One region of the Aurantimicrobium photophilum genome, then DNA from elsewhere that is predicted to be linked to it. Evidence: predicted binding sites of a transcription regulator. Region 1 holds the regulator's gene; the other holds the start of a gene.
What was found. Region 1 encodes HrcA, which represses chaperone genes, less so after heat shock. Its sites were predicted from a motif close to TTNGCACTCGNNNNNNNCGAGTGCNAA; they were not measured.

Region 1 (15,745 bases):
CACGTTAGATGCCGTCTCTAACGGCCGTGCTGAAGTGATTGTGGGGCGAGGCTCTTTCACAGAGTCTTTTCCCTTGTTTGGTTTTGATCTTCAAGATTACGAAAAGCTCTTTGAGGAGAAACTCGATCTTTTCGCCCATCTTGTTCAGGGCGGGCCAGTTACCTGGCAGGGAACAATTCGTCCGGCTTTGAACGAACAAGCGGTTTATCCCACCGTTGAAGGCAGAAAACTCAAGACATGGATTGGTGTGGGTGGTAGCCCACAGTCTGTTGTTCGTGCAGCTCAATACGGCTTGCCCCTGATGCTGGCCATTATTGGGGGAGACCCGCTGCGATTCCGTCCTTATGTTGATCTGTATCACCAAGCTCTTGCTCAACTTGAGTTAGAGACTCTTCCTATAGGTCAACACTCTCCAGGATTTATTGCCGAAACCGATGATGAGGCGAAGAACCTCATGTTCCCGCACTATCAAGTGATGCACGAACGCATCGGTCGTAGTCGTGGCTGGCCGCCCCTAACTCGGGCCCAATTTGAACATGAAGCAGGTCCTGAAGGTGCTCTCTTTGCTGGATCACCTGAAACTGTTGCCCAAAAACTTGCTCGAAGTATTCATGGGCTTGGTGTTTCACGATTTGACCTCAAATACAGTTTGGGCACTTTGCCCCACGAGCACTTGATGAACAGCATTCGTCTGTATGGTGAAGTTGTTGTTCCACGCGTGCGTGAATTGCTCGCTGAGATGGATAAGTAACATCTCGTAACGATACCCCTAGGGGTATATGCTGTAACCATGGTTCGGCCCAAAAAAATCGTGGTTATTGGTGGTGTTGCTGGCGGAATGTCGGCAGCTACTCGTCTGCGTCGTCTCGACGAGACGGCACACATTCTGGTGCTCGAACGCAGTGGTTATGTCTCCTATGCGAACTGTGGCTTGCCCTATCACCTGAGTGAAACCATTGAAAAGCGATCGCTTCTCATTCTTCAAAACCCCATTACGTTGGGTGCTCGATTCAACTTGGACGTCCGCGTCCGTCATGAAGTTCTCTCGATTGATCGTCAGTCCAAAACTGTCACCATATATGACAGGGTCTGGAAAGTAACCTACGTCGAAAAGTATGACTATCTCGTCCTTTCACCAGGTGCCAAAGCCACCATGCCTGAAGGTCCAGATGCCAAGTGGATTTTGGCCATGCGCACAGTGGAAGACATGGATAAGGCCATTGCGTGGTTGTATCCCAACCCTGAACATGCCGTGATTCTTGGTGGGGGATTTATCGGTCTCGAGCTTGCAGAGAATCTCATCAAACGAGGAATGAAAGTCACTCTCATTCATCGCGGCAAACAGCTGTTGAGCTATCTCGACCCAGAGCTTGCTATCGCGGTTGCCCAACGAGTGCGCGCATCGGGGGTTGATCTTCGTTTAGAGAGTTCCATCACTTCTTTTACGCGAAACAGCGTAACCCTTGCGGATGGAGAAGTTATCAGCACCGATGTCATCTTCTCAGCACTGGGTGTGAAGCCAGAGGTTCATCTTGCTGAAGAAGCTGGACTCAAAATCGGTCACAACGGTGGAATTTGGGTAGATAACGAACAGCGGACTTCAGATCCCAATATCTTTGCTGTCGGTGATGCTGCAGAAAAGATTGATGCGATTTCTGGTGATGAGCGGCTTGCCACCCTTGCAGGATTGGCTAATAGACATGGCCACTCGGTAGCGAACGCGATTGCAGGGGCACGCACTGTTCCCGCAACTCCAACACTGGGAACATCCATTCTTTCCTTCGATGGCTTAGTGGCCGCAACAGTGGGTTGGAGCGAAAAGGCATTACGTGCAGCTGGACGTCCTGTCCGAGTAATCCATACCCATCCCGCAGATCATGCTGCCTACTATCCAGGTGCACAAACCATGAGATTCAAGCTCATGGTGGATCCTGAAACTGATCTCATTCTCGGTGCCCAGGCTGTGGGCGGTCACGGTGTGGATAAGCGCATTGACGTCATTTCAACAGCAATCTTTGCGGGAATCACTGCTAGTGATCTTGCTCAATTAGAACTTGCCTATGATCCCCAACACGGTTCTGCCAAAGACCCCATCAACATGCTCGGGTATGTCAATAGAAACATTGCAGAGGGTCTGACCAAGGTCATTGAGTGGCATGAACTCGATAGTGCACTGGATTCGGGTGCTGTGCTTGTTGATGTTCGGACCGAGGGCGAATATAAGTACGGACATATTGAAGGAAGCCTCAGTTTTCCGATCGATGTTCTCCGCGAGCACATCAGAGAACTTTCGGGTCAGAAAGTAGTTGTGTACTGCCAAGTTGGTCAGCGTGGTCACACAGCTGCGCGCATCTTGGCGCAAGAAGGAATTGACGTAGTCAACCTCAACGGTGGCTATCTCACGTGGAAGGCTGGCATGGCCTCGAAAGGAGATCAGAAATGACTGACGTAACACCCGAAGAGCAGAAGGCAATAGTCAATCGCCTCAAGCGAGCTCAAGGTCAGCTGGCAGCTGTGATTACAGCTGTGGAAGCAGGCGGAGATTGTCGTGCAGTGGTCACGCAGCTTTCAGCCGTTTCAGGTGCCATTGATAAGGCTGGTTTTGCCATCATTGCGAAGGCGATGCAGGAGTGCATGGCCTCAGGTGAAACAAAAGAGAACGCGCCGACCGTTGCGGAGCTCGAAAAGCTGTTTCTCTCCCTCGCCTAGCTAAACTCCAAACATGGCCAAGCCCAAGCATCCAGTAGCACTCTGGTTTGCTGTCATTGCGGGAACACTCGTGACGGCGTTCATGACCGTTTTACTGTTTACACAGCCCGCCATAGACCGGGTAGGTAATCCCCAGAACTACACCCAGATTTACCAACGTCCCGTCATTGAACCTTGGGGCGTTCACCCCCTTGAGTTCTACGTTGAAGACTCTCTTGCGAACATGACACTCGAGCAAAAGATTCGCTCGCTCATCATGGCTAATCAACCAGGAACTGATCCTGCATCTTTGCAGTCTTTCGTCTCGTCTAATGAACTTGGTGGATTCATTGTCATGGGCAGCAATGTTCCCGAGACCCCAGCAGAACTCACTGGCATTACTACAGCGATCGCTGGCTCTGCAGAGTTGCCTCGTTTGATAGGGATTGACGAAGAAGGTGGGTTGATTAAGCGCCTGCCTTATGACGCCTATGCCGGCGCTGACACCTTGCGCAATGAGCCTGTTTCATCCACATTGACTGCATTCACGTCGCGCGGTGATCTTCTCAAGAGTCTTGGGGTGAATCTGAACTTCGGTGTGGTGGCAGATGTTTCTAGCGACCCGCAATCCTTCATCTATGGTCGTTCCTTTGGAGCAGATGCCGCGGCTACGGCTGAACGAGTGGCAGCTGCCGTCACGGGTGAAGATTCATCGGTGATGAGCACCATCAAACATTTCCCCGGTCATGGCAGTGCGCCTGGAGATTCCCACATCGGTGTTCCCACATCTCCACTGACGTATGACCAATGGCTCTCCACCGATGCGATCCCATTTCAAGCCGGTATTGATGCTGGAAGCTCAATGGTGATGTTTGGCCACTTAGCCTTCCCGGCCGTGGATTCCTTGCCTTCATCGTTGTCGCCTCTATGGCACAAGATTCTTCGTGAAGAGATGGGTTTCACGGGTGTCATCATTACTGACGACATGACGATGATAGAACACTCACGTCTTCCCGAGTATGAAAACCGCGTAACGAACGCGGTCTCTGCGTTAGCTGCAGGCAATGACGTCTTGCTATATGTCCCAGGTCCAGATTTTGATCCAGGAGCAATCGTTGCGGGTGTGTCAGCGGCTGTTCAGTCGGGGCAGATTTCTCAGGAACAACTTGATGATTCAGTCCGAAGAGTATTAACTTTGCGACGGGAACTCTTCCCTGAGGCAAATTCCTGGATGCCACCCTGTGATGAGCGCTGCTTTATTCGGGTGACGTATTAGTCGCCCGTGCCCGTAATTTCGTCACGAATACGGCGAAGGTTTTCCATGAGGAAACCAATCAAGATCCAGTTATATCCAGACGGCGGACTTAGTCTGATGGGTTCAGTCAGTGCTGGCATTTCTTGCGTATCTGGATGAGCTTGTTTCATGGCAGGAAGACCAGCATCCCGGACCAGCAGTCTCAGGTCATGTCCTGAACGCATGAATTCTTCAGCTATCTGAGCAATTCCTGGTTCGGCAATAACTGTTTCGTCATAGTTGTCCCGAACACCTCGGGCAACACCTATAGTTCTGGTCACTAAAACAGCGAGTTGTTCAAGAAGCAGTTGCTGTGCATCAAGATCTTTGCCGTGCGTTCCCTTGAATACATTGAAACGAAGACTTTCCTGTGCTGAACGCAAAGTCGCTTGTGCTTTATCTAGTTGGGGTCTGAGGTTGCGTGCACGGGTATTGATATTGGACAAGACTTCGTAGCTTGTCTCTCTGCGAAGCACACTTCCAATGTCTTCAAGTACTTCGGCAATATTGGCGCCTAACTCAGCAATCGCTTGTTGAGATGGTCCAATCGCTACAGGTGGAACGATCACCGCATTGACAATAAAGGCAATGGAGGCACCAATGAGGGTTTCCACAATGCGCCCTGCTGCATATTCAGGAGTTGCAGATCCAATTGCAATGACCAACATGGCGCTGATGGCAATTTGATTGGCTGTGCCAGGAGTGAATTTGAATAACCAGCCCGCGATAAAGGCCACCATAATTGCGGCAAGGACGAGCCAGCTATGGTTGCCGAAGATGAGGCTTGCGCCCAAAGCGATGGCCACACCGAGAACGACGCCGGTGCTTCGTTCGATGGCTTTTCCCAGCGACTGGTTAATGCTGGGTTGGATGACAATGATTGCCGCTATCGCCGCAAAGATGGGTTGCTCGTTGGGATAAACCCACAACGCAGCAAACCAAGCCAAAAGCGTGGCAATGATTGTCTTGGCTAACTGCAGAAACGGAATGCGCTTCTTTGTCTGGACGTTGGACACGATGCTCACGTATTCACCGTATTGGTTTGTCTCAACACCCGCTTCAGGGCTCGCCTGTAGTTCTCCACCCCGAGTAAAGCGGTAGGTCTACTCACATTCTTCAAAAACCTGGATGTGTTCGCATTCTGAATATCTACTCTCATCACATGTCGTGGTTAGGTGATCAATTCAGGCGTTTGGCTGGATTGGATGATGCATCACAATCTGATGTCTTCCTCCAGGACAATTCATCTCATCGAATCAGAGTACGAGTTGCCGTAGGTGCTGCCACCGTCGCTGGACTAGCCATCGTAGTTATTGCGATTCTGTCCTCAACAATTGCTTCAGCCGGCAATCAAGTTCACGTTCCACTCGATCTCACAGCGTCACCATTAGTCACAACCGAGGAGGAGACAAGCCCATTGGGAACGGTACTTATCCATGTCATTGGAGAAGTGACTAGTCCAGGCATTTACGAACTAGAGAGTGGTTCTCGAGTTATTGACGCTGTCATGGCAGCTGGGGGATTAAGTCCTCAGGCTACTGAGTGTGGCATAAATCTCGCACGAGAAGTCAGAGATGGTGAACAAATAGTCATTTCCTCTCAGCAAGCAGGGTGTGCCACTGGTGAGGGAAGTGCAACTGGTTCTTTGGTGTCGTTGAATCAGGCAACAGCAGAGCAGTTTGATTCATTGCCGGGCATAGGACCGACTCTTGCCAATCGAATCGTCCAGTGGCGAGATAGTAACAACGGCTTTTCTTCTGTCGATCAGCTCAACGAGGTCTCCGGTATAGGTGACAAATTGTTTGCCGGAATCAAAGATCTCGTTTCATTGTGAACAAGGTCAGAATTGAGGCAGATCTCCGTCTTTCCATACCCGTTCTCGTGGGCTGGAGTGGTCTCGTTGTTGTTCTGAACGTAGACATTCCTTTGTTCAGTCCGTCAACTAGTCATTTTGGCTTTGTAGCAGTTCTTGCGCTTTCAGGATGCTTCACCCTGAAAAGACTCCCGATACTTGGTCTCACAGTTCTTACATCCTCAGCTGTCTTGCTGTCCTGGCTCATCCAATTACCCCATCATGTTGATGTTCTCCCCTGGGAGAAGACTCCGCCCATAGAGATCCCCTGGTGGTTAGTGTGGGCGGAACACCTGAGAAATTCCTTCTTGGATGCGGCATCCACGCTTCCAAGTTTCGGTGGTCAGCTCATACCGGGGTTAGCAATTGGAGACACCAGCAGAGTTAGTGAACACCTTTCACACTCAATGAAAACGGTTTCGCTCACACACATCACCGCAGTGTCTGGGGCGAACATTGCCATTGTTACTGCAAGTGTGATGGCTATCGGTGCACTGTGTGGGGCTGGTCGGCGGGTACGCCTTGTCATTGCAGTTTGTGCACTTGTTGCATTTGTCATATTGGTCACGCCTCAACCCAGCGTTCTTCGCGCTGCGGTGATGGCTGTAGTCGTGATGATTGCACTGTTTAGCGGAAGACCAGGTTCTGGAATACCACTGTTAGCTTTTGCGACTCTCTTGATGCTGATGTGGAATCCCTGGTGGGCCATAGATTACGGATTCATACTTTCCGTTTCGGCAACCGCAGGATTGCTTCTCTTTTCAGGGCCACTTGCTTCAAGTTTGAATAGATGGTTACCGCTATGGCTTGCCACCGTGATAGCTATTCCACTCTCGGCTCAATTGATGTGTCAGCCATTCATTATTTTGCTGAATCCACAACTTCCTACCTATGGAGTGCTGGCAAATGTCATTGCTGCACCAGCGGCACCGATAGCCACCGTCATTGGCCTTGCAGGATGTTTGTTGACGTGGTGGATACCCGGTGTAGCTTTCCCACTGCTGTGGTTATCGTGGCTACCCGCTGAATGGATCGGTCAAACCGCAACAGTTCTCTCCCGATTCCCCGAATCGCAACTCCCTTGGATTTCTGGTCCGGTTGGGGCAATCACTGCAGCATTTGTTTCTGTAGTGATTTTGCTGATGTTGCTCTCTTCGAATAAACGAGTGAGGAACACTCTGGCAGTGAGTGTCGTTGTCACCGTTATCACTTTGACTATTACTTCAGTAATGAGTGGGCTACGTTTCACCGCAAGTATTCCGCCCGATTGGAGCATTGCCGCTTGCGATGTTGGTCAAGGTGACGGATTAGTCCTCAGAAGCGAGGAACGTATTGCGGTTATTGATGTTGGTAGAACCCCCGAGCCCCTCAGACATTGCCTTGAACAGCTCGGAATCACTCATATCGACCTGTTGGTTCTTACCCATTTTGATAAAGATCATGTGGGTGGATTAGAAGCCGTATTAGGGAAAGTTGATGTCGCAGTTGTAGGCAAAGCAGAAAACGCGGAGGATCAAGGACTGCTAACTGAACTAGCGCGTTCGGGAGCTTCACTGCACAGAGGAACGCAAGGTCTTACAGGTGCATTGGGTGAAGCGCAGTGGCAAGTTCTGTGGCCAGATGAACATCACCCACTCATGGATATGGGGAACCCAGGATCGGTAACTCTGTTGTTAACTTTCCCACGGTTTAAGGCACTGTTTCTGGGTGATCTCGGCAAAGAAGCTCAGTTGGCCATGATGAGCACAGTGCATCTGCCTCAAGTTAACGTTGTGAAAGTTGCGCACCACGGTTCAGTAGATCAGAGCTCAAGTTTGTATGAACAGATACAACCTCAGATAGGCATCTTCTCAGTCGGTCAGGAAAACGATTATGGTCATCCTCGGCGAGAAACACTCGACATGTTGAGTCAGCTTGGAACACTCACGCCTCGGACGGATCAAGATGGACTGATTCTGATTAGTGAGAATTCGACGGGGTTGAGTGTCTGGACTGAGCATTAGGCTAAAACCATGGCAGGTAAGGCAAAGATTGCGATTGAGCAACTCTCATGGAACAACGCTAAACCTGCTCCCATCGTGCTTGTCAGCGGTGCAGAAGGATTTTTAGCTGACCGAGCTACACAGCGAATCCGTGAAATTCTTCGAGATGCAGATGCGTCCTTAGAAGTCAGTGATTTGGATGCCAGCAGCTATGCTCCTGGTGAATTATTGACGTTGGCCAGTCCGTCATTGTTCGGCGAACCTCGTTTGATACGAGTCAGTGACGTTGAAAAATGTAATGACGAATTTCTTCTAGAAATGCTGGATTATGCAGAGTCTCCCGACACTGACACCACCGTTGTGTTGCGGCACGGTGGGGGAGTGCGCGGTAAGAAACTGCTAGATACCCTGCGTGCAGGCACGGGCGGTGCTGTCGAAATTGTGTGCGCAGAGCTCAAGAGCGATAACGACAAGTTTGATTTTGCCGGTAATGAATTCCGAATTGCCGGACGCAAAATTGCACCAAGTGCACTTCGTTCACTGGTTCAAGCGTTTTCTGGGTCAGGTTCAGAACTCGCCAATGCTTGTCAGCAACTCATCGCTGATGCAGATGGCGACATTTCCGACAGGACTGTTGAGGATTACTACGGTGGTCGTATCGAAGCTACTGCGTTCAAGGTGGTCGATTCTGCAGTAGCAGGACGCCTAGGTGACGCCTTAGTTACGTTGCGTCACGCCTTACAGTCAGGTGCAGACCCCGTGCCAATTGTGGCCACCTTTGCTTCCAAGTTGAGACTGATGGCCAAGCTCTATGGCGAACGTCGAGGTTCTGGTGAACTTGCAGGAGCATTAGGCGCTGCTCCCTGGCAAATAGATCGTGCCCGGAAAGATCTATCGGGCTGGAGTGAAACGGGCCTGGGTAATGCCATTGAAGTGATAGCTCAAACAGATGCCAACGTTAAAGGTGCTTCTCGGGACCCCATTTATGCCTTGGAACGTATGGTCAATGTCGTTGCCAGTTATGGCAGACGCTAAGCCGGAGCGCTTAAACAAATATGGCCCCCACAATCGTGGAGGCCATATTCATAAAGTGTGCTTAGAGAGCAGCAACCTTCTTAGCAATAGCTGACTTGCGGTTAGCGGCGTTGTTCTTGTGAAGAACACCCTTGCTTACTGCCTTGTCAAGCTTCTTGCCTGCGGTCTTCAGGGCTGCTTCAGCAGCTGCCTTGTCTCCGGTTGCAACTGCGGTGCGAGCTGCACGGACAGCGGTCTTAACCTCTGACTTCACAGCCTTGTTGCGCTCAGTTGCCTTTGCGTTGGTGCCAATTCGCTTGATCTGCGACTTAATGTTTGCCACGTTAACCGTGTCTTTCACTCGATGTTTGTACGTTTGGATTGTGTCGCACCAGAGGTAGAGGGCTCTTCGCGACGAATCGTGTAGGTGGGACTACACGTAAGCCAAGAACCAACACTACCAGTAAGTGTGGCAGTTGCTAAAACTGTGTCGCAGTTCGTGGGAGACTAGAGGTTCTATGTCTCCACGTGCTACGAAACCACTGCAACCTGCGTCAACAGACCCAGCGAAGATTCGCAACTTCTGCATCATCGCTCACATTGACCACGGCAAGTCGACCCTTGCCGACCGCATGCTTCAGATCACCGGCATCGTGGATGACCGTTCCATGCGTGCACAGTATCTAGACCGCATGGATATCGAACGTGAACGTGGCATCACCATCAAGAGCCAGGCAGTTCGTATGCCCTGGGAACTCAATGGTGAGACCTTTGCCCTCAACATGATTGATACACCTGGTCACGTTGACTTCACGTATGAAGTGAGCCGTTCATTGGCTGCGTGTGAAGGTGCAATTCTTCTTGTTGACGCAGCACAGGGAATTGAAGCGCAGACTCTCGCAAACTTGTATCTGGCGATGGAGAATGACCTCACCATCATTCCAGTGCTCAACAAGATTGATCTTCCTGCTGCTGACCCAGAGAAATATGCCAAAGAACTGGCAGATCTCATTGGTGGCAAGCCAGAAGACGTCCTGCGTGTCTCAGGTAAGACAGGCATGGGTGTTGCGGAATTGCTGGACCTCGTAGTGGAGAAGATCCCAGCACCTGTGGGCAACGCAGATGCTCCTGCACGCGCCATGATTTTTGACTCCGTCTATGACGCTTACCGTGGTGTTATTACCTACGTACGCGTCATTGATGGAGCGCTCAAGCCCCGACAACGTATTCAGATGATGAGCACCAAGGCATCTCACGAACTCATCGAAATCGGAGTGAGCTCACCCGAACCCATCCCTTCCCAGGGCCTAGGCGTGGGTGAAGTGGGTTATCTCATCACCGGCGTTAAAGATGTTCGTCAGTCCAAGGTCGGTGACACTGTTACAGACTTCACTAAGCCAGCAACCGAAGCACTTCCGGGTTACACCGACCCAAAGGCGATGGTCTTCTCAGGTCTCTATCCCATTGACGGTTCCGATTACCCCGTTTTGCGTGAAGCCCTAGACAAGCTCAAGCTCTCTGACGCTTCGCTGAACTATGAACCAGAGACTTCGGTAGCTCTCGGTTTCGGTTTCCGCTGCGGATTCCTCGGGCTTCTTCACCTTGAGATCATTACTGAGCGCCTCGAACGAGAGTTTGGCCTTGACCTCATTGCAACAGCACCGTCTGTGCCCTATGAAGTCACAACCGAAGACAAGAAGACCGTCACCGTCACTAATCCGAGTGAGTACCCTTCCGGAAAGATCACTCGAGTTTCTGAGCCCTTAGTGCGCGCAGGTATTTTGACACCTAAGGATTACGTTGGCACCATCATGGAGCTGTGCCAGAGTCGCCGCGGAAACCTGCTGGGCATGGAGTACTTCGGAGAAGACCGTGTTGAGATGAAATACGAGATTCCTCTGGGAGAGATCGTGTTTGACTTCTTCGACCACCTCAAGAGTCGAACCCAAGGGTATGCCTCCCTGGACTATGAAGAAGCTGGTGAACAGGACTCTGACCTCGTCAAGGTAGACATTCTTCTCCAGGGTGAACAAGTAGACGCATTTAGTGCGATTGTTCACAAGGACAAGGCGTATGCCTATGGCCTCATGATGACGGAGCGACTGAAGAAGCTCATTCCTCGTCAACAGTTTGAAGTCCCTATTCAGGCAGCTATTGGTGCGCGAATCATTGCCCGCGAAACCATTTCTGCTATTCGTAAAGACGTTCTTGCTAAGTGCTACGGCGGTGACATCACCCGTAAGCGCAAACTTCTGGAAAAACAGAAGGAAGGTAAGAAGCGCATGAAGATGGTCGGTCGCGTTGAGGTTCCACAGGAAGCCTTCATTGCTGCGCTTCAAGGCGATGAAGAAGTGAAAAAGAAATAATGTCTGAAACACAACGCCGATCCAATTTCAGTGGGGATCGCGCCGTGAGCTATGGCTCTGTCGGCGCGACTCAGGCAGCAGATGTTCTGGTCTTCCCACCAGCTGGTTTTCGTTCAGCACAGTCTGAATTTCGCCTCGGAAGCGGTCAAGAACGTTTTGACACGGCAACTGCTGCTTTGATGACCTGGGGAGTTCCCAAGGGCTCACATCTCGAGGTCGTCTCAGTCAATGAAGCACACTCCGAGGGGTATAACGGATTGCTCTTCAACGAGTTTGGTGCCCCCGTACCTCCAACTGCAGATGCGTTGGATCAATTATTTGCTCCTGATGGAACCCCATATTTATCCGCTGGTACGACAGTCGAACTTGCCAAGTTGTGGAGTCCCTCTGAGCTCACATCAAGTTACCGTGTCATCTATGTTGTTCGTGAAGAACGACGCATGGGTTATGCCCTCGGCACTTTGGACTACGAACCCGTCATCGGTGAAGAATTCTTTAGCGTTGAATGGCGTGACGACGATTCTGTGTGGTCTGTCGTTCGGTCTGTGACGGCAATTGCAGAGGGTAGGAAGTATTTCTACCTCACACCTTTGATTCGTTTGCGTCAGTGGCTCCAGCGTCGTCAATACGTTCGTTCTTTACTTCCTGCTCGTACCGCATAACTGATGGCTGGGCCGCTGCCTGAAGGCAATGACATGCCAGCTGATGGTTCATTGCCAAATGGAGTCAATGTCGGTGCCGACAGTCGGACCATGAGTGCATATATTCACGTTCCGTTTTGTCGTGTGCGTTGCGGATACTGCGATTTCAATACCTACACAGCTACTGAACTTCGAGGAACCTCACAATCGACATATATCGATGAGCTTTCTCGTGAGATTGAACTCTCTGGGTCAGTGTTGACTCGTGCAGGTGTGCCAAAGAGACCGCTCACATCAGTGTTTTTTGGGGGAGGAACACCAACCCTCCTCCCAGCCAGGGATCTTGTGCGTGCTCTCGAGCTGGTGCGCGACGAACATGGACTTGATTCACATGCTGAAATCACAACCGAAGCAAACCCTGACACGATTACTCCTGAATATGTGCAGACCCTTGCGCAGGCTGGATTTACTCGCCTCAGTCTGGGAATGCAGTCAGCTATTCCCTCTGTATTGGCAACTCTCGACAGAACGCACAACCCAGCTTCTGTTTCCGCCGCAGTCCAGGCAGCACATGAGGTTAGCTTAGAAGTCAGTATTGACCTCATTTATGGAACGCCAGGGGAGACGCTTGATCAATGGCGCCAATCTCTGGAAGCAGCAATCTCACTGAATACTGGGCATATTTCTGCCTACGCGCTCATTGTCGAAGACGGCACAGCACTCGAGCGACGGATACGTCGTGGTGAATTGCCAGTACCGGATGACGATCTCGAAGCCGATATGTATGAATTGGCTGATGAACTTCTTACAGCTGCTGGTTTTCAATGGTATGAAGTCAGTAACTGGTCTAAGTCTTTAGAGCAACGCTCAGTACACAACCTCACTTACTGGCAAGGAAACGACTGGTGGGGTTACGGGCCTGGAGCTCATTCACATATCGGTGGAACCAGGTTTTGGAATGTGAAGCACCCAGCTGCTTATGCTCAACGTCTTTCTCTGGGCCAATCACCTGCTGCTGGGTGGGAACAGCCCCATGAGGAAGCGGTTGCACTTGAACGTGTTCTTCTAGGTAGTCGAATTCGTGAGGGGATTTCCACCCTCGAATTCGAACCGAACATAGTTGCTGGACTCATCGCTGATGGACTTATTGACGGTCATTTCGCGCTCAAACACAACCTCGTGCTTACTGTTGCAGGACGTCTTCGCGCAGATGAGGTTGTGCGCAGGCTTACCTTCTCCTAACTCAGCAGACAGGGCTAACTCGGGGTAGTATTAGCACTCAGAATGGTCGAGTGCCAGCGATGAATTGAAGGAGGATTGCATGGTTTCTCAACGCGGTCTTGAAGTCCTTCGAGCAATTGTTCAGGACTATGTTTCTTCACGTGAACCAGTAGGTTCCAAAGCAATTGTGGATCGTCACCAATTTGGTGTTTCTGCAGCAACCATTCGCAACGACATGGCCCTGCTGGAGGAAGAAGAGCTCATTGTTGCTCCCCACACCTCGAGCGGTCGAGTTCCAACTGATAAGGGCTATCGACTCTTCGTTGACCATCTTGCTGAGGTCAAGCACATCAGTACTGCTCAGAAACAGGCCATCGATCACTTTCTCGATGAATCAGTAGATTTTGATGAACTCCTCGGGCGAACCGTTCGTCTTCTTTCGCAGCTCACAAACCAGGTTGCAATAGTTCAATACCCCACTCTGGGAGCAACTCGTGTTCGTCATATCGAACTCGTCTCTCTTGGTAATCGACGCGCACTCTGTATTGTCATCACCGATAACGGCCGAGTCGAACAGAGATTGCTCGATCTCGACACTGACGTGTCAGAAGCTGATTTGTCTGAACTTCGCTCGAGTATCAATGCCCAAGTTGCAGGAAAGCTTCTCACAGAACTTGCTGAATCAGTTGTTCTTTTGTCCACATCGGTTTCTCCGCACCTGTCTTCTGCAACAAACCACATTGCGTCTGCATTGAGTGACAGCATCCAAGCAAATCGACAGCAGAAGTTGGTTATGGCAGGCACGGCTAATTTGGTGCGTACTGAGGAAGATTTCCACGGCAGTATCTATCCTGTGCTTGATGCAATTGAAGAGCAGGTCATCCTTCTCAAGCTCCTGACCGAGATGAAGGCTGACGCTCACGAGGTGGCTGTCAGCATTGGTCGGGAACACAGTAATTCTGGTTTAGAGCAAACAAGTCTTCTCGCCACGGGATACACCTCCGCTGGGGAGTCAGCGACTCTAGGTCTGCTTGGTCCTACTCGTATGGATTATTCCAACAACATCGCTTCAATTCGGGCAGTTGCTCGATACCTCACACGCGTCCTTGACGCTCAATAACGTTCAAACCAAAGGAGATTGCCTTCGTGGCTGATCATTACGACGTGCTCGGTGTCTCTCGTGACGCGAGCCCAGAAGATATTAAGAAGGCGTATCGACGTCTAGCGCGTGAACTGCACCCAGATGTAAACCCTGACGAGACCTCACAGGAGAAGTTCAAGCTGGTTACTCACGCCTATGAGGTGCTGAGTGACCCTGTTCAACGTCAACAGTATGACCTTGGACCTCAAGCAGGATTTGGTGGTGGAGGGGGCTTCAGTGATTTTGGAGACATCTTCTCCACCTTCTTTGGCGGGGGACAGCAACGCGGTCCTCGTTCACGCATGGAGCGCGGTCAGGACGCACTTCTTCGCGTAGAAGTAGAACTCGCAGAAGTGATATTTGGAGTTCACAAAGATATCGAGATCGACACCGCAGTTGTGTGTGAAACCTGTGAAGGCTCGTGTTGCCAGCCTGGAACATCGCTTGCAACATGCGACATTTGTGGCGGTTCCGGAACCATTCAGCGTGCTGTTCGTTCGCTTCTGGGCAACGTCATGACCTCTAACCCCTGTGGAAGCTGCCGTGGCTATGGAACTACCATTCCCGCACCCTGTAGCTCTTGTCAGGGACAGGGTCGAGTTCGCGCCACGCGTTCGATTCCACTCGACATTCCTGCCGGTGTGGACACGGGAGTTCGACTCCACATGACCCAAGCCGGTGAAGCAGGTCAAGCAGGCGGAGTCAATGGAGATCTGTACTTTGAGATCAAGGTCAAAAACGATGAGATCTTCAGCCGTGACAACGATGATTTATTGTGCACGCTCGAGATTCAAATGACCGATGCCATTTTGGGCACCAAAGTAACTGTCCCCGCACTCGATGGTGACGTCACCGTCGACATCAAGCCAGGTACTCAAGGTTCTGAAGTGGTGACTGTGAAAGATCGCGGAATTACGCGTTTGCGTGGAAATGGACGTGGTGACCTCAAGGTAGGTATACATATCGTCACGCCCACCAAGCTCAGTGGCAAAGAGAAAGATTTGATTGAAAGCTTCGCCAAGGGGCGTAAGCAACCAGCTCCACAACTTGCTCATTTCCAACAGGGAATGTTCTCTAAGCTTCGTGATCGATTCTTCAACGTCTAAACATGGCTCACTTTTACCTCCTGGAAACTCTCGAATCCACAACTGTGGGTTCGACGATTGTTCTTGAGGGTGCAGAAGGAAGACACGCGGCCACTGTTTCACGTGTGCGTGTGGGTGAACCCTTTTCTCTCGGTAATGGTCGAGGCCTCGTCGTCGCAGCTGAAGTGCTTTCCACATCCAAGGACTCCGTCGAACTTCGTGTCGATTCTGTAGAACAGATGACGCCTGAAACTCCTCAGATTTATTTGGTCCAGGCTCTTGCAAAGACCGACCGCGATGAACGTGCTGTTGAAGCTGCCACAGAATTAGGAATCGATGTTGTCATACCGTGGGCGGCAGATCGAAGTATTTCAAAGTGGGAAGGCCCCAAGATTGACAAAGGTCGCTCTCGCTGGTCAGCCATTGTTCGAGAAGCCACCAAGCAGTCCATTAGAGCCTTT
Region 2 (15,745 bases), 690 kb from region 1:
CTGTTTGCTTTGCCATTGCGCAGCATGTCTGTGGTGAGCACGATCAGTGCCACCCAAATGATGAAGAAGCCCACCCAGCGAACCGGTGGCATGGGTTCGTGCAAGACGAAGACAGCCATACAGAACGAGAAGACGGGTGTGGAGTACTGGATCAAACCGATGGCGGTCAACGGTAGACGCCTGGCTCCAGCACCAAACATGATTAAGGGCACTGCCGTGGCAACACCGGCAGAAGCTAAAAGCAAGGTGTGGGGAATGCCATAGCCAAAGAAGGTCAGGCCCACCAGGTTGGACACAATGATCAACTGGATGATCGCCACCGGCGTCATCCAGATGGTCTCAATGGTGAGGCCGCTAATGGCGTCGACGACGCCACCGGTGCGCTTCTTGATTAAGCCATAGAGACCAAAGGACGCCGCCAAGGTCAGCGAGATCCAGGGGATGGTGCCATAGCTCACAGTGAGAACAATGACGGCGACAAAGCTGATACCGACGGCAACCCACTGCAGGGGACGAAGCTTCTCGCGCAGCACCAACACACCCAACACCACCGTGACGATGGGGTTGATGAAGTAGCCCAGTGAGGACTCCACAATATGGTTACTCAACACCGCGATGATGAAGACCTGCCAGTTGATATAGATCAGAACCGCTGCAACACCGAGAGTAAGCATGAGCTTGCGCTGCGCCATGATGGCGAACAGCTTCTTCCAGTTCCTGGTGACCGCAATCAAGAAGGCACAGAAGATCAGAGAGAACAGGATGCGGTAGCCAACAACTTCAAAGGGGGTAGCCGGCTCCAACATGAGGAAGTACAGCGGGAACAATCCCCATAGGCCATAAGCGCCAAAAGCGTAGAGCAAGCCGGAACGAGAGAGCTTCTCGGGCACAGCAGATGCACCGGGAGAAGACATGGTTCGAGCCTACTCCTGAGCAACCTCTGACTATCCTTTGCAACCAATGAAGTGCTAACAGTGACTAGAAATTTTCATCCAGCTCGCGTATCATTAGAGCAGTGGCGGGCAGTAGCCCTTAGAGCTTGGCAGTGTTCCGGACGGTTCGCGAGCCAGGCTCACACTTTTTAAGTGAGATAAATTACTTCGTCCACAATGGGGCTACTCCTTCTGAGCCAGTCACCACCGCTGTTGAATGACCACGCAACAGCATCGCTCACCCACAGCAGTGGATGTTCGTGAGGACCAACAAGCGAATATTGCAGTGAGGTTTCCTGCGCTAGGAGTATTCCGGCAATCACTCGCCGATCAGCTTGCACGATGGACTCATCACGCTCAATGACTAACGAGAAGATTTCCGAATCTACCGCCATACCAATTAGAGCCTTAAGGCATAAGGCTCGAGCCTCTTTTTCAGAAAGCCCCTGGCAAACAAATACGGTCACACTCAAATCCAATCTGGACATTACAGACAGAATTTCGCGTCTACGGCTGTCGCTCTCACTTTTGAAGTGAAGGCGTCGTTGGCCAGTTTTTAGCAGTTTCCTCAGAGCCTTATCTGAATCTCGGAGTGTGTTGATTTCTGAACTTGTAGCTACCAGAAAATAGCCACGTTCTTTCGATTCATCTACAAAAACTTTGTCTGCCCGCTTGAATGCCATGGCCAGAATTTAGCTCCAACCACTGACACCCATAAGAGTCGTTAAGGGCCTTGTGGATAGTTCAGAAGGTCGCTTAAACAACTGTGGCTCCGGATAAACCGGAGCCACAGTGAGTGCTAAACGAATTTAGCGAACAACAATTGCGAGAACGTCGCGAGCCGAGAGAACGAGGAATTCCTCGCCTGCGTACTTCACTTCGGTTCCGCCGTACTTGGAGTAGATAACCTTGTCACCTTCGGCGATGTCCAGAGGAACACGGTTACCGTTGTCGTCAATGCGGCCGGGGCCTACTGCAACGACAACGCCCTCCTGGGGCTTTTCCTTGGCAGTGTCAGGAATAACGAGACCGGAAGCAGTGGTCTGCTCGGCTTCTACCTGCTTGATAACAATGCGATCTTCGAGCGGCTTGATGGCGACCGACACGGTTGACCTCTTTCTTGAACTAAGTATGGGATTAGCACCCGAACGTATCGAGTGCTAACTACGAGTGTACGGCGTGAACTAGCACTCGCGCAATGTGAGTGCCAGCTCAAGGATTGGTAGGTTTACAACCATGGAGAGCGCTGAACTACGCGAATTACTCACCCCCGAAGGGGTAGCGTTGCTGGACTCTCTGCCTCCCTACACTTCCAGCACAGACGTGCTGAAGATTGTTGCCGGCTTACGCAAAGACGGATATTCCGCGTCATTAGTGGCCACTGTGCTCACCCAAGCCAAGCTGCGCGGCAAAGCTGTGGCCAAGTTCGGGGACTTTGCCCAGCGCATGCTCTTTACCGAAGCAGGGCTCGAGCAGGCCACACGCTTGCCCGTTGCTGCCCTGCATGCCGGCCGTTATGTTCGCGCAGGGCTCACAAGCGTGGCCGACCTTGGCTGTGGAATTGGGGCAGATGCCCTGGCCTTCGCCGGGGCAGGTCTGCAGGTTCATGCCGTGGATGCAGACGAGGTCACCGCCGCCATCACCACCTACAACCTCTCCCCCTTTCCCGAAGCCAGGGTTAGTCATGGCAAAGCAGAAGACACAGATCTCTCTGACGTGAAGTCGGTCTATCTCGACCCCGCCCGTCGTACCTCCGGCCACACCAACACCAACCGCCTAGCCAACGCAGAGGATTACTCCCCCTCGCTCGACTTCGCATTCGGCCTGGCAGAGAAACTCCCCACCGGCATCAAGCTCGGCCCCGGCTTTGACCGCGACCTTATTCCTGACACCTGCGAAGCGCAGTGGATCTCAGTTAACGGTGACGTGGTTGAGGTGGGCCTCTGGTTTGGCCCGTTGAAGCGCGACGGCATTACCCGAGCTGCCCTGGTGATGAATGCGGAGGGACTCCACGAACTCACCGCTGCTACCGACTCGACAGATGCCGAAGTGGGCGAACTGGGACTGTTTCTTTATGAGCCAGACGGTGCTGTTATTCGTGCACGTCTCATTGGCGACCTCGCCAGAAGTATTGGTGCTCACATGCTGGACGAGCACATCGCCTATATGAGCAGTGACGTGGCTGTGAGCACACCCTTTGCTTCCACCTTTGAAGTGGTGCACGAGTTTGCACTGGATGTAAAGGTGCTGGCTAAGGAACTCAAGTCACGAGGCATTGGCACACTCGAGATCAAGAAGCGCGGTGTGGATATCGACCCTGCCGAGTTCCGCAAACGCCTGAGCCTCTCAGGTAAGAACAGCGCAACGCTGTTCTTGACCCGCCTTGGCGAGCGCCGCGTGGCAATTCTTGCTCAGCGCCTCTAATACGTAATTGCCAAGATGGCGGTGAGCACAATCACGCCCGAGACAATCTCGACATAGCCCAGCACAACCGCCCACTGAGCGAGCTTCAATCCCCGCTGGTTGCTCTTCTTGATTTCATTGAGTGCCTTGTTTCCGAAGAACACGGCAAGCACTCCCACAAGAAGCAGCAGCACGCAGGCCATTGCGACTATGGCCCAGGGATTCCAGCTGGCTAAACGTTCCTGGCGTGGTGTGGTCATAGTTCTAATTTAGTAGCCGGTCTTCAGGACATGCTCCAGCATGTCCACGAAGTAGTCGGCAGACTCTTGAGTAATCACCAGTGGCGGTTTGATCTTGAGCACGTTTTGGTAATCCCCCGTGGGTTGCATGATCACACCGAGCTCAAGCAGGCGATTACAAATAGCTTCCGTTTCTTCGGTTGCTGGCTCGAGGGTCTCCGTGTCCCTAATGAACTCCAGACCGAGGTAGAGACCAGAGCCGTGAACCCTGCCCACGATGGGGTAGTTCTCCGACAGTGCCTGCAGGCGCTGCTTGAGATGGCTGCCCACCTTCAATGCGTTTTCTTGGAGGCCTTCATCTTTGATGATGCCCAAGATGGCTTTGCCAATCTCGCTGGAGACGGGTGATCCGCCCGTAGAAGAGAAGAAGTAGCCCTGAGTGCGATAGCGGTTCGCAATCTCACGGCTGGTGATCACGGCCCCAATGGGGTGACCGCCACCAATGGACTTTGCCACGGCCACGATGTCAGGGATCACACCTTGCTGGTGGAATCCCCAGAACCATTCACCCAGGCGGCCGAAGCCAACCTGGACTTCGTCCGCAATGGCGAGGCCGCCCTGGGCACGCACAGCGGCATAGACCTGCTTGAGATACCCATCGGGGAGAGCAACACCGCCAGCGTTGCCGAAGTAGGACTCACTGATGAAACCGGCAAGGGGCTTGCCAATACCCTCAATCACCTTGACGGCCTCGGGGCCATACTTCACTGCATCCACGCCGCGGTGAATACCGCGGTAGGAGTTGGCCGCATCCACGGTGTGGATCCAGTCAGGGCGAGTACTCAACGCATTGGGATTATCTGCAATCGAGGTGGACACCGCATCGCTGGCATAGGTCCAGCCGTGATACGACTCCCGCATGCAGACAATGTCGGGTCGGCTTGTGTAGGCCATGGCCAGGCGCAGGGCGAGGTCTACTGCTTCCGAACCCGAGTTCACGAAGAAGACGGTGTCCAGCTCAGGTGGCAGGGTCTCTGTAATCATCTCGGCGTATTCGGTAATCGCGTGGTAGTTGAAACGTGAGTTTGTGTTGAGCAGGCGCATTTGGTTCGCCGCTGCCTTCACCACGCGAGGGTGAGCGTGACCCACTGAAGAGACGTTGTTCACCATGTCGAGATAAACCCGACCGTTGGTGTCCATGAGGTACTCGCGCCAACCGCGTTCCATCTGTGGTGGGTGCTGGTAGTAGTGCTCCTGCACTTCAGCCAGAACATGTTCGCGGCGCTCGAGAAGTAGCTCAGGGTCTGCCACATGACCCATCTCGATACCGAGTGCCTCGGTGGGATCTCCCAGCAGGCTGCGCCAACCAATAGCCAGTTCTGCCGTAACCCTGTCTGGAACGTCGAGGCTCTCGTGGACAGTCGAAACGGTAATCGCTTGACGAGCAGGAAGAGTGGATCCGCTGATTCCCTCAGCGGAGAAAGAAACACTGTGGCCATCCACCGTCACGGTGAGAACACCAGGCTGTGATTCAACTGCACCCGGTGAAGAAACCTCTGTGGCCTGTGCCAGCCAGATCGTGGCGTGGGTGGGGATGACATCGGGTGAGCTCTGTGTGCGAGAAGGTGCACCGGTGAGAACCGGTAACCACGCAGGCAGCACAGCAAGCTCTGATCCGTTGTCGAGAGCAGCAAGTGCTGCCTTCTCCAGAGTGTCTGCAGAAAGCCAGGCACCTTCATCGTTGAGTGTGGAAGTGGTGCTCGCATCCAGGATCTCGGCCTTGGTCACCGAAGAAAGCACATTGCCTCCGGTCCACTGAGCTGAGGAAATGCTGAGCCCCAGGCTGTGGCGAATGGTGGCGGCCATGACGGCAGGTGGAACAGAGAGTGCCTGCACCAGAATGCGCATCTCCCGATCGAGCGCACTCGTGGCGTAGTCATTGTGTTCGTCGATGCGACTTTGTTGACGTCCACTCAAGACCAAGACAGCACCACGTTGAATGACCAATGGCCACAACGCCTCAATCTCGTCCACGCTCAAGGGACGAAGTGAATGGAACGCTTTGATCGCCGGAAGAACACTGACCGGTGAAACACCGTCATGGTGAAGCATGCAGGACACCGTGGTGGCAATCTCGCCCACAGCCCATGACTTCGCCACGTCACCGAAGTCGAGCACTGCGTCAGGAACCGAGTGCTTATCTGGACACATGATGTTGTCATCGGTGATGTCGAAGTGACCCATCTGCTGAGGCAGGCTGGGACCAACAGTTGCCATGATCGGCGCTGTGACATCTACCGCGCGCTGAACGAGAGAGACCACGTCGGCATCAGGCTCTTCGGAGAGGAGTTGATCAATCACTTTTTCCGCATAGCGGAGGTCCCACTGCAGCACACGACCGCTGGCGGGGTGAGAGAAATCTGCCAGGCCCGTGCTGACCAGTCCTGCAATCTCACCCATGCGCGCGATGGCATGTGGGGAGAGGTAATCCGAGCCCATGAAGTTGGTGCCGGGGATGAACTTGATCACGCGTGCGTGAATATGTCCCTGCGATGTTTCCCACATCGCCGACATCGCACCCTGTTCACCTTCCACAATCGAGGGAATGCGCAGGTCAATCTTGCCTGCCAGATGGGCAGCTGCCTCGTCTTGCATCTGGATTTCAGCCTCCGAGAAGGCAGGGTTACTCAGCTTGAGAACTCCCAGGACATCCCCTGAGTGAGCCAGGCGCAGAACGAAGTTCTGATCCTGCTGGCTGCCGAGGGAGGAAGCAGTGGTGGCAACACCGAAATACTTGTGAACCAGCTCCACTACTTCCGAATCGGGAAGGGTTGGTGAGGGGAGCTCAGTCTGAGTGAAGTAGTTGAAGATCTCGGTAGCCATAGCTTTTCTATTCTTGTGCTCAATGCCCGTTGTTACTAGTTGCGCTTAACCACTCACGCCACCAACCGCGAACGGTTGGTGGCGTGAAAGGAAATAGTTGTTAGTAGTCGTAGTAGCCGTTCATGCCAGAAGCAATCACGATGCCGAAGAAGGCAATGAGGAGAACAGCGACGAGAACACCAAGGCCTAGGCCGATGTAACCGGTGATGAGACCGGCGAGTGCCAGGCCTTCACCCTGCTCGCCGGTGCGACGAACTTCCTTGCGTGCCATGTGTCCGGTCACCACAGCAACAATGCTGGAAACAAAGGGGATCACGGTCAGACCCGCGATACCGGCAACGAGGGCAACAATGGCCAACACGTTGGTCTTGGCAACGGGAACTGCCTCAGGGGTCACCACAGTGACAGGCTTTGTTGCTTTGGGGGTCTTGGGTGCAGCTTTTTCAGTCATAGTTCAATTTTAGTGAACATGGATGTCTGTAACTGGGAGAGTGCTGTCAGCTCCAAAGTTCAGCGAGGAAGGTTCTGCGCCTTCCATAATCAGCTCTGAAGCCAGTGCGGCAATCATGGCGCCGTTGTCTGTGCACAGGGAGAAGGCAGGAATACGAAGTTCCACACCGGCCGACGTAGCACGCTGCTGCGCGACTTCGCGCAGGCGTGCATTGGCCACCACACCACCGCCGAGCAACAGCCTAGGAACGCCATAGTCTTTGCAGGCGGCAATAGCTTTGCTGGTGAGAACATCAATGACAGCTTCACGGAAGCTGGCGGCCACATCGGCGATGGGGATTTCTTCGCCGGCATCCCTGCGCACCTCAACCCAGCGGGCAACCGCTGTCTTGAGTCCCGAGAAGGAAAAGTCGTAGCGGTGCTTCTCCATGTCTTTAGGCAGGGTCAGTCCGCGAGGAAAACGAATAGCTTTGGGGTCACCATCTGCGGCAACGCGGTCGATGTGGGGACCACCGGGATAGGGCAGACCAAGTATTCTGGCCACCTTGTCAAAGGCTTCACCGGCAGCGTCGTCGATGGTCTCCCCCAGCAACTCCACGTCACTGGTGAGATCACGAACCAGGAGCAGTGAGGTGTGACCACCAGAAACCAACAGCGCAATGGTGGGGTATTCGAGGGGGCCTTCGTCGCCGAGCACATCTGCACCGACGTGACCAACCAGGTGGTTCACGGCATAGAGCGGCTTATTCAGTGACAGTGCCAATGCTTTCGCTGCACCCACGCCGACCATCAGTGCGCCGGACAACCCAGGCCCGCTGGTCACAGCGACAGCATCAAGCTCATCGAGCGTGATGCCCGCTGTGGCAACAGCTTCGGTCAAGGCTGGGCGCAGTGCTTCGAGGTGTGCACGGGCAGCAACCTCAGGAACCACACCGCCATAGCGTGCGTGTTCATCCATCGAGGAAGCAATGACGTTCGCAAGGAGTTCGCGTCCGCGAACAATACCGATGCCGGTCTCATCACAGCTGGTTTCAATACCCAGAACTAAGGGGGCGTCACGGTTCATGACAGATCCGCTCCCTTCTTCATGATGACGGCGTCCACACCTTCGGGCTGGTAATACCCGGGGCGCACGGCGATCTCCTCAAAGCCGAGGGAGGCATAGAGGGCAATGGCATGTGGGTTATCGGCACGGACTTCTAGGAAAACCCGAGTGGCATTACGTGCTTCTGCTTCATCCAGCAGCGCCGTCATGAGACGGCGTCCGAGACCGGAGCTGCGGAACTCGGGCAGCACGGCAATGGTTTGAATATCGCCATCACCTGAGCCTCGGGGAGCCAACAGTCCGGCATAACCAACCACAGTGGGCTCACCGCCCAAGGCATCCGTGTGTGCTTCGGCGACAAGATAGAAACAGTTCCTATCTCCCACGTCACGGGCCATGGCTTCGAAAGACCATGCTTCACCGGCAAAGACAGGAGTCTCAATGTCCATGATGGCGGGCACGTCATCAGTGGTGGCCTGGCGCAAGACGATGCTGTCGATCATTTCTTGTCACCTCGCATCTCCTGCACAACCCTCTTGGGTCCGTTGCTCATGGTGACGTCCGGCGAGCGCAGATACAGCGCCTCGAAGGGAAGGAATGATCTACCAGAATCCAGCATGCGCTCAGCGAGGACACCCAACCAGGTTGCCGGCACTTCGGTGGCCTGAACGTAGGCGCTCTCGGTCGCATCGAACTCGCCGGGCTTCTGGATGGCTGGGCCGTGAGCACGAATAGGGCATCCCTGCTCATCGAGTCCGTTATAGAAACTCACATACTCTTCCTTGCGGCGAGCATCGGTGGTGACCACCAGGTTGTTGGTGGGATCTGAATCCAAGGATTCCACGGCAATGGCATCGTGGCTGTTCATGGGCAGCAGGATTGCCCCGCTGCCGAATGCGAACGCATCGGCAGCAGCAATCCCGACCCGCAGACCCGTGAAGGGTCCAGGCCCCATGCCCGCAGCAACGTGGGTCACGTCGCTGGAGGAGAGTCCCGCCTCCGTGAGCACCTCATTGATAAAGCTGCCGATGATTTCGGCGTGACGCATGGTGTCCGGGGTGGAGCGAGAAGAAAGAACTGTACCGTCCTTCACTAGCGCGATGCTGGTGCCGGCAGAGGTGTCGATGGCGAGGATGACATTACTCATCAGGAGTTCCACCTCTCGCCATGGCCGGTGAGGGTGACGGTGCGGGGCTCGATGAGTTCCTCACCGAGCTCGCCCGCATTGGCGCCCTCAGGACGTTCAATGACGACGTCAAGCCACGAGTCCACGATGCCATCGAGCATCCCTGCACCCCACTCGACCACCACAACGGAGTGAGCAAAGTCGATATCGAGATCATCGAGTTCGACGGCACTGTTCAGGCGATAGGCATCCACGTGAACCAGGGGTGGACCGTCGACCAAGCTGGGGTGAGTTCTGGCTAGGACGAAGGTGGGGCTCGTCACCGGGCCACGAACACCCAAGCCTTCACCGATGCCACGGGTCAACGTGGTCTTTCCAGCACCGAGTGGACCGGTGAGGACGAGGACATCACCAGCACGCAGTGCCTTGCCCAGCTCGAGGCCAAGTTCGTGCATCTGGTCCGGATTCTCAATACTTCGAGTTCCGAGCATTACGCGTTACCTACGTACTCATATTCGAGTCGGGTGCCAATTAGGCGCGTGACGATTTCATAGGCAATCGAGTTCGCAGCTGCTGCCCAGTCATGTACGGACGGGTGGCCCTGAGCGGGATCACCGAAGAGCACCACGTGGTCACCCACAGCAACGGGGTCATCGCCCACGTTGACCAAGAACTGATCCATCGCGATACGCCCGGCAACGGGATAGGTTTCTCCGTTGATTAAGACGGGACCATTCATGGATGCGTCACGGTTGATGCCATCGCCATAACCCAAGGGGATCAGTGCCAGTGTTGATTCGTGTGGTGTGCGGTGAAGGTAGCCATAGCTCACACCCGTGTTCTCGGGAACCTTGCGAACAGCCACCACGCGAGTTTCCAGCGTCATGGCAGGAGTGAGTCCGAACTGTTCTGGACGCAGTTCTTCCGTGGGAGCAATGCCATAGGCAGCTATGCCGGAACGAACCATGTTGAAGCGGGTCTCGGGAAGAGTCAGCGCAGCCAGTGAAGCAGCGAGGTGAACAAACTTGGGCTCTAGGCCGGCGTCCTTCAATTCTGAAAGTCCCACCTTAAAGACCTTGAGCTGTTCGAGGTCGTCAGCATCGGAGGTGTTGGAGAGGTGACTCATCACACCCTCCACATCCAGGTCTCCGGATGCGTGGAGTTCAGCTGCCGTGCGCATGAAGTCTGCCCACTGCTCAGGGCTAGCGCCATTACGGCTCAGGCCCGTGTCGAGCTTGAGATGAACACGTGGTGTCGCCTTATTGCGGTGACCAGCAGCTGCAATCGCGTTCAGCTGCGCAACTGAGACAGCACCCAAGGTGATGTCGGCAGCAACCGCTTCGTCGAAGGTTTCATCGGGTGCATGGATCCAACACAGCACGGGAGCAGTGATGCCAGCCTTACGTAGAGTGAGAGCCTCGGCAATATCTGCCGTCCCCAGCCAGGTTGCTCCGCCGGCAAGGGCAGCCTTTGCGGCCGGAACCATGCCGTGGCCATAGGCATTGGCCTTGACCACGATGAGGACGTCGTCCACGCCGGTGATCTCACGAATACGCTTCACGTTGCCGGCGATGGCATCCGTGTTGACCTTGGCAATGCGGAAAGGGGTGTGGCTCATGCGGCACTTCCTTCCGCAACGACGAACGCCACAGCGGCGTTGGCATCGTGAGAAATAGAGAGGTGCACGCTGTCGATGCCCTTGCTGCTGGCCATCTCGGCAGCAGCACCGCTCAGATCAAAAGAGGGTTTACCCAGTTCATCCTTGACCACGACCATGTCGTGGAAGGTCATCGAACCCGAACCCCCGAAAGCCTTGATCAATGCTTCTTTCGCAGCGAAGCGACCAGCCAGAGAGTTCGCAGGGAGCTCACGCTCAGCATCCGTGAAGAGACGCTCCCCCAGCTTGGGCGTGCGTTCTAACGCCCGCGTGAAGCGAGCGATGTCGACAATGTCGACCCCCACTCCCAGAATCATGAGTGGCTATTCGACCGTGACCGACTTGGCCAGGTTACGTGGCTGGTCAACATCCAAGCCCTTGGCGTCTGCGAGCTCCATGGCGAAGATCTGCAGAGGAACCACAGCGAGGATGGGCTCGAACATGGGGTCTGCCAGAGGAATCTGGATGACCTCATCTGCATAAGGAAGAACAGCTGCATCGCCCTGCTCGGCAATGGCAATCACGCGAGCACCACGGGCACGGATCTCTTGGATGTTAGAGACAACCTTGGAGTGGATCAGTGCAGAACCACGGGGGCTAGGAACAATGACGAACACGGGCTGACCGTGATCAATCAGAGCAATAGGACCGTGCTTGAGCTCGCCTGCGGCGAAGCCTTCAGCGTGGATGTAAGCAAGCTCCTTGAGCTTGAGGGCGCCCTCAAGAGCGATGGGGTATCCCACGTGGCGACCCAGGAACAAGACGGATGGAGTGTCACTCATCCACTTGGCCAGCTGCGCAATCTTTTCGCCAGTCTCCAAAACCTTGGTGACCTTGGCAGGCAACGCCTGGAGGTCAGTAGCGAGACGGCGGAGTTCCTTCTCGTCCACCGTCTTCTTGGAGTGGGCGATGTGTAGACCGATCAAGTAGAGCGCGGTAATCTGTGCAACGAAAGCTTTGGTGGAGGCAACAGCAACCTCAGGACCTGCGTGGGTGTAGACCACAGCGTCAGATTCACGAGGGATGGTTGCACCCTGGGTGTTACACACCGAGATGGTGCGTGCACCCTGCTCTCGGGCATACTTAACCGCCATCAGAGTGTCCATGGTTTCACCGGACTGGCTGATCGAGATGACCAGGGTCTCAGGGGTGATCACGGGGTCGCGGTAACGGAACTCGTGGGAGAGCTGGACCTCAACCGGAATGCGGGCCCACTGCTCAATGGCGTAGGCGCCGACCATGCCGGCATAGGACGCGGTGCCACAGGCAACCAAGATGATGCGGTTGATGCCGTTCAAGACATCGTCACCGAGTTCGGTCAGTTCAGGAACCTGAACGAGCCCATCCACGACGCGTCCGCGAACAGTGTTCGCCACAGCGTCGGGGTTCTCAGTGATTTCCTTCGCCATGAAGGAAGACCAGCCACCCTTGTCGGAGGCGGAGGCATCCCAGGCGATTTCATACTCTTCAATGGAGACAGGTGTTCCATCGAAGCCAATGACCTCGACCGAGTTAGGAGTGATAGCCACAACCTGGTTCTGACCCACAGCAGCAGCGCGCTTGGTGTATTCGACGAAGGCAGCAACGTCCGAGCCAAGGAAGTTTTCGCCGTCGCCCAAACCAATCACCAACGGTGAGTTGTGGCGAGCAGCAACGATGAGGTGAGGGGCATCGGTGTGCACCGCGAGCAAGGTGAATGCACCCTCGAGGCGGTTGACCACCAGGCGCATTGCTTCGCGCAGGTCACCGACTTCGCGGTAAACATCACCGAGTAGAACTGCAGCCACAGCAGTGTCTGTCTCCGACTCGAACTCGTAGCCTTTGGCTAGGAGCTCGACCTTGATCTCAGCAAAGTTTTCAATAATGCCGTTGTGAATGAGAGCGAGCTTGCCCTCATCACCCAAGTGAGGGTGTGCGTTCACGTCGGTGGGGCCACCGTGGGTGGCCCAGCGAGTGTGGCCAATACCGGTGTGACCGGGAACGAGTGGCTGTGCCTGAAGCAGGTCTACCAAAGCCTGGAGCTTGCCGGCCTTCTTTGCTGTTTCGAGCATTCCACCATCGGTCAGGATTGCAACACCCGCCGAATCATATCCGCGGTACTCCTGACGCTTCAGACCGCCCAAAAGAACGGCAAGAGTGTCTTGCTGACCGACGTAACCCACGATTCCACACATAAGGGTTCCAGTTTAGTTCACGAGCGGCATATCGCCTGCGTAGGGCAGAATAGGCAGGTGAGGCTTGAGCAGACCGGTGCCATCAACGTGCACACCACCCCCTTCGTGGAAATCTCCCGCGATGAGTGGGCTGAGCTGGCACCCACTACCAAATCTCCTCTCACTGAGGCAGATATTGAGAGCCTGCGGGGCCTTGGGGACCGACTTAACCTGCAAGAAGTAGAAGATGTCTATCTCCCGTTGAGCAGGTTGCTTTCGATTTACGCCTCGGGAGCACGCAAACTTCACCGCGACACCTCGAACTTCCTCGGCGAGCGCGCCACCACAACGCCGTTTGTGATTGGTGTGGCGGGATCGGTAGCGGTGGGGAAGTCCACCGTGGCCCGTTTGCTCCAGATGCTCATGGCACGCTGGGAGGACACTCCCCGCGTTGAGCTGGTCACCACTGACGGCTTTCTCTATCCCAACGCTGAGTTGGAGCGCCGAGGCATTTTGGATCGCAAGGGATTCCCGGAATCCTATGACCGTCGAGCTTTGCTGCGCTTTGTTAGTGAAGTAAAGAGCGGCTCGGCAGAAGTCTCTGCCCCGGTCTATTCCCACTTGAGCTATGACATCTTGCCCGGTGAGAAAATTGTGGTGCGCCAGCCTGATGTTCTCATTGTCGAAGGCCTTAATGTTCTTCAGCCCCCCACCGCAGGTGGTGGTTTAGCAGTCAGTGACCTGTTCGACTTCACCGTCTATGTCGATGCCAGAACCCATGACATTGCCTCCTGGTATCAGGACCGCTTCTTGTCTCTCCAGCGCGGAGCCTTCTCTGACCCTGATTCCTACTTCCACCGCTATGCCTCCCTCACCGAGGATGAAGCACGGGAGAAGGCGAAAGACTTCTGGGAGCGCATCAATTTGCCCAACCTGGAGCAGAACATTCGTCCCACGCGTTCACGTGCAACCCTGGTGCTGCGCAAGGCAGCAAACCATGCGGTGTCCACCGTCTTGCTGCGCAAGATCTAGCGAAGAGATGTGTTAGAGTGCGAGCTCTGACTTGACCACATCAGCGAGCTGGTGGGCCAGGCGGTCAGCAGTTGCCTGATCGGCTGCTTCGACCATGACACGAACCATGGGTTCGGTGCCCGAAGGGCGCAAGAGAACGCGACCGGTGTCAGCCAGTTCCACTTCTGCCGCAGCTACAGCTGCGTCAATCACAGCGTTGCCACCCAGGGCACGGTGATCAACACCGCGCACGTTCACCAGAATCTGTGGGTAAACGGTCATCACCGAGGCCAGTTCAGCAATGGTCTTGCCGGTGCGAGCCATTTCGGCAACCAAGTGCAGACCGGTCAAAATGCCGTCACCGGTGGTGGCGTATTCGGTCATGATGACGTGACCGGACTGTTCCCCACCGAGCGCAGCGTCGTGCTCAGCGAGGCCTTCGAGAACGTAGCGGTCGCCGACGGCAGTCTGAATGACGGTGATGCCGTGCTTCTCCATGGCCTTGTGGAGACCAAGGTTGCTCATCACGGTGGCAACAAGAGTGTCGTTCTTGAGGTGGCCACGTTCCTTCATAGACACCGCAAGAATGGCCATGATCTGGTCACCGTCAATAACATTGCCCTGAGCGTCCACAGCCAAGCAGCGGTCTGCATCACCATCGTGAGCGATACCAATATCGGCACCGTGTGCCAAAACAGCAGCAGCGACCACATCGAGGTGGGTGGAACCCACACCATCGTTGATGTTGAGGCCATCAGGGTCTGCGGCAATAACCGTGACCTTGGCACCTGCATCGGTGAAGACTTCAGGCGAGATGGCGGAGGCAGCACCATGGGCGCAGTCCAGGACCACGTGCAAGCCGTTGAGCTTGTTAGGCAAGGTTCCCAGCAGGTGAATGACGTAGCGGTCTTCCGCATCAGCGAAGCGACGAATACGACCAACCTCACCGCCTGTGGGCAGCAGGTGATCGGCGTCCAACGCAGCTTCGATGCGGTCTTCGACCTCATCAGGAAGCTTCGTCCCGCCGAAGGCAAAGAACTTGATGCCGTTATCTGGAGCAGGGTTGTGCGAAGCCGAAACCATCACACCAAAGTCTGCGCCGATCGAGCTAACCAAGAAGGCAGCTGCGGGCGTGGGAATCACGCCGGCATCCAACACATCAATGCCCGAGCTGGCGAGACCAGCAGAAAGGGCAGCAGTGAGGAACTCACCGGAGATGCGAGGGTCGCGAGCAATGACCGCAGTAGCACGACGTCCCTCAGCTCGTCTGGCTTCGGCTCTGCGACCGCTGGTGAGAACCACCGCGGCCGACTGGGCCAGTGCCAAGGTTAGGTCTGCCGTGAGTTCACGGTTTGCTAAGCCTCGGACACCGTCCGTGCCGAATAGACGTGCCAAGGGACAGTCGACTTCTGCTAAAGAAGCGAGATTAACGCTTCGAGAACTGAGAAGCCTTACGAGCCTTCTTGAGACCAGCCTTCTTGCGCTCGATGACGCGAGCGTCACGAGTCAAGAAGCCAGACTTCTTCAGGGTCGCGCGGTTGTTGTCGCGGTCAATCTCGTTGAGTGCACGAGCAATAGCAAGACGCAGTGCGCCAGCCTGACCGGAAGGGCCACCGCCGCTGATGCGTGCAACAACGTCGTATGCGCCACCGAGCTCAAGTACGGTGAAGGGGTCGTTGATGAGCTGCTGGTGCAGCTTGTTGGGGAAGTAGTTAGCGAGCTCGCGGCCGTTGACCGTGATCTTGCCGGAACCGGGTACGAGGCGTGCGCGAGCAATAGCCTGCTTGCGACGACCTACAGCTGCACCTGGAACGTTGAGGATTGCGCGAGGAGCCTTAGGAGCTGC

Region 2: groES (co-chaperone GroES) is a predicted target of HrcA. The motif match lies at 2,117-2,143, and genes of this name have one in related genera.

What each region holds. Positions count from the first base shown of each region.
Region 1 covers NZ_CP023994.1:890,529-906,273, reverse strand. Annotated here, with positions in the region: gene AURMO_RS04495 (LLM class flavin-dependent oxidoreductase) at 1-751, shown strand, start outside; gene AURMO_RS04490 (FAD-dependent oxidoreductase) at 791-2,443, shown strand; gene AURMO_RS04485 (metal-sensitive transcriptional regulator) at 2,440-2,709, shown strand; gene AURMO_RS04480 (glycoside hydrolase family 3 N-terminal domain-containing protein) at 2,723-3,964, shown strand; gene AURMO_RS04475 (FUSC family protein) at 3,961-5,007, opposite strand; gene AURMO_RS04470 (ComEA family DNA-binding protein) at 5,145-5,816, shown strand; gene AURMO_RS04465 (ComEC/Rec2 family competence protein) at 5,813-7,837, shown strand; gene holA (DNA polymerase III subunit delta) at 7,847-8,851, shown strand; gene rpsT (30S ribosomal protein S20) at 8,913-9,173, opposite strand; gene lepA (translation elongation factor 4) at 9,349-11,196, shown strand; gene AURMO_RS04445 (DUF1990 family protein) at 11,196-11,858, shown strand; gene hemW (radical SAM family heme chaperone HemW) at 11,862-13,079, shown strand; gene hrcA (heat-inducible transcriptional repressor HrcA) at 13,159-14,178, shown strand; gene dnaJ (molecular chaperone DnaJ) at 14,205-15,305, shown strand; gene AURMO_RS04425 (16S rRNA (uracil(1498)-N(3))-methyltransferase) at 15,308-15,745, shown strand, end outside.
Region 2 covers NZ_CP023994.1:200,653-216,397, reverse strand. Annotated here, with positions in the region: gene rarD (EamA family transporter RarD) at 1-914, opposite strand, end outside; gene AURMO_RS08870 (hypothetical protein) at 1,082-1,327, opposite strand; gene groES (co-chaperone GroES) at 1,742-2,038, opposite strand; gene AURMO_RS01135 (class I SAM-dependent methyltransferase) at 2,169-3,356, shown strand; gene AURMO_RS01130 (DUF4190 domain-containing protein) at 3,353-3,595, opposite strand; gene AURMO_RS01125 (aminotransferase) at 3,605-6,457, opposite strand; gene AURMO_RS01120 (DUF4190 domain-containing protein) at 6,558-6,908, opposite strand; gene tsaD (tRNA (adenosine(37)-N6)-threonylcarbamoyltransferase complex transferase subunit TsaD) at 6,918-7,973, opposite strand; gene rimI (ribosomal protein S18-alanine N-acetyltransferase) at 7,970-8,455, opposite strand; gene tsaB (tRNA (adenosine(37)-N6)-threonylcarbamoyltransferase complex dimerization subunit type 1 TsaB) at 8,452-9,099, opposite strand; gene tsaE (tRNA (adenosine(37)-N6)-threonylcarbamoyltransferase complex ATPase subunit type 1 TsaE) at 9,099-9,569, opposite strand; gene alr (alanine racemase) at 9,569-10,696, opposite strand; gene AURMO_RS01090 (holo-ACP synthase) at 10,693-11,052, opposite strand; gene glmS (glutamine--fructose-6-phosphate transaminase (isomerizing)) at 11,059-12,909, opposite strand; gene coaA (type I pantothenate kinase) at 12,967-13,920, shown strand; gene glmM (phosphoglucosamine mutase) at 13,933-15,294, opposite strand; gene rpsI (30S ribosomal protein S9) at 15,326-15,745, opposite strand, start outside.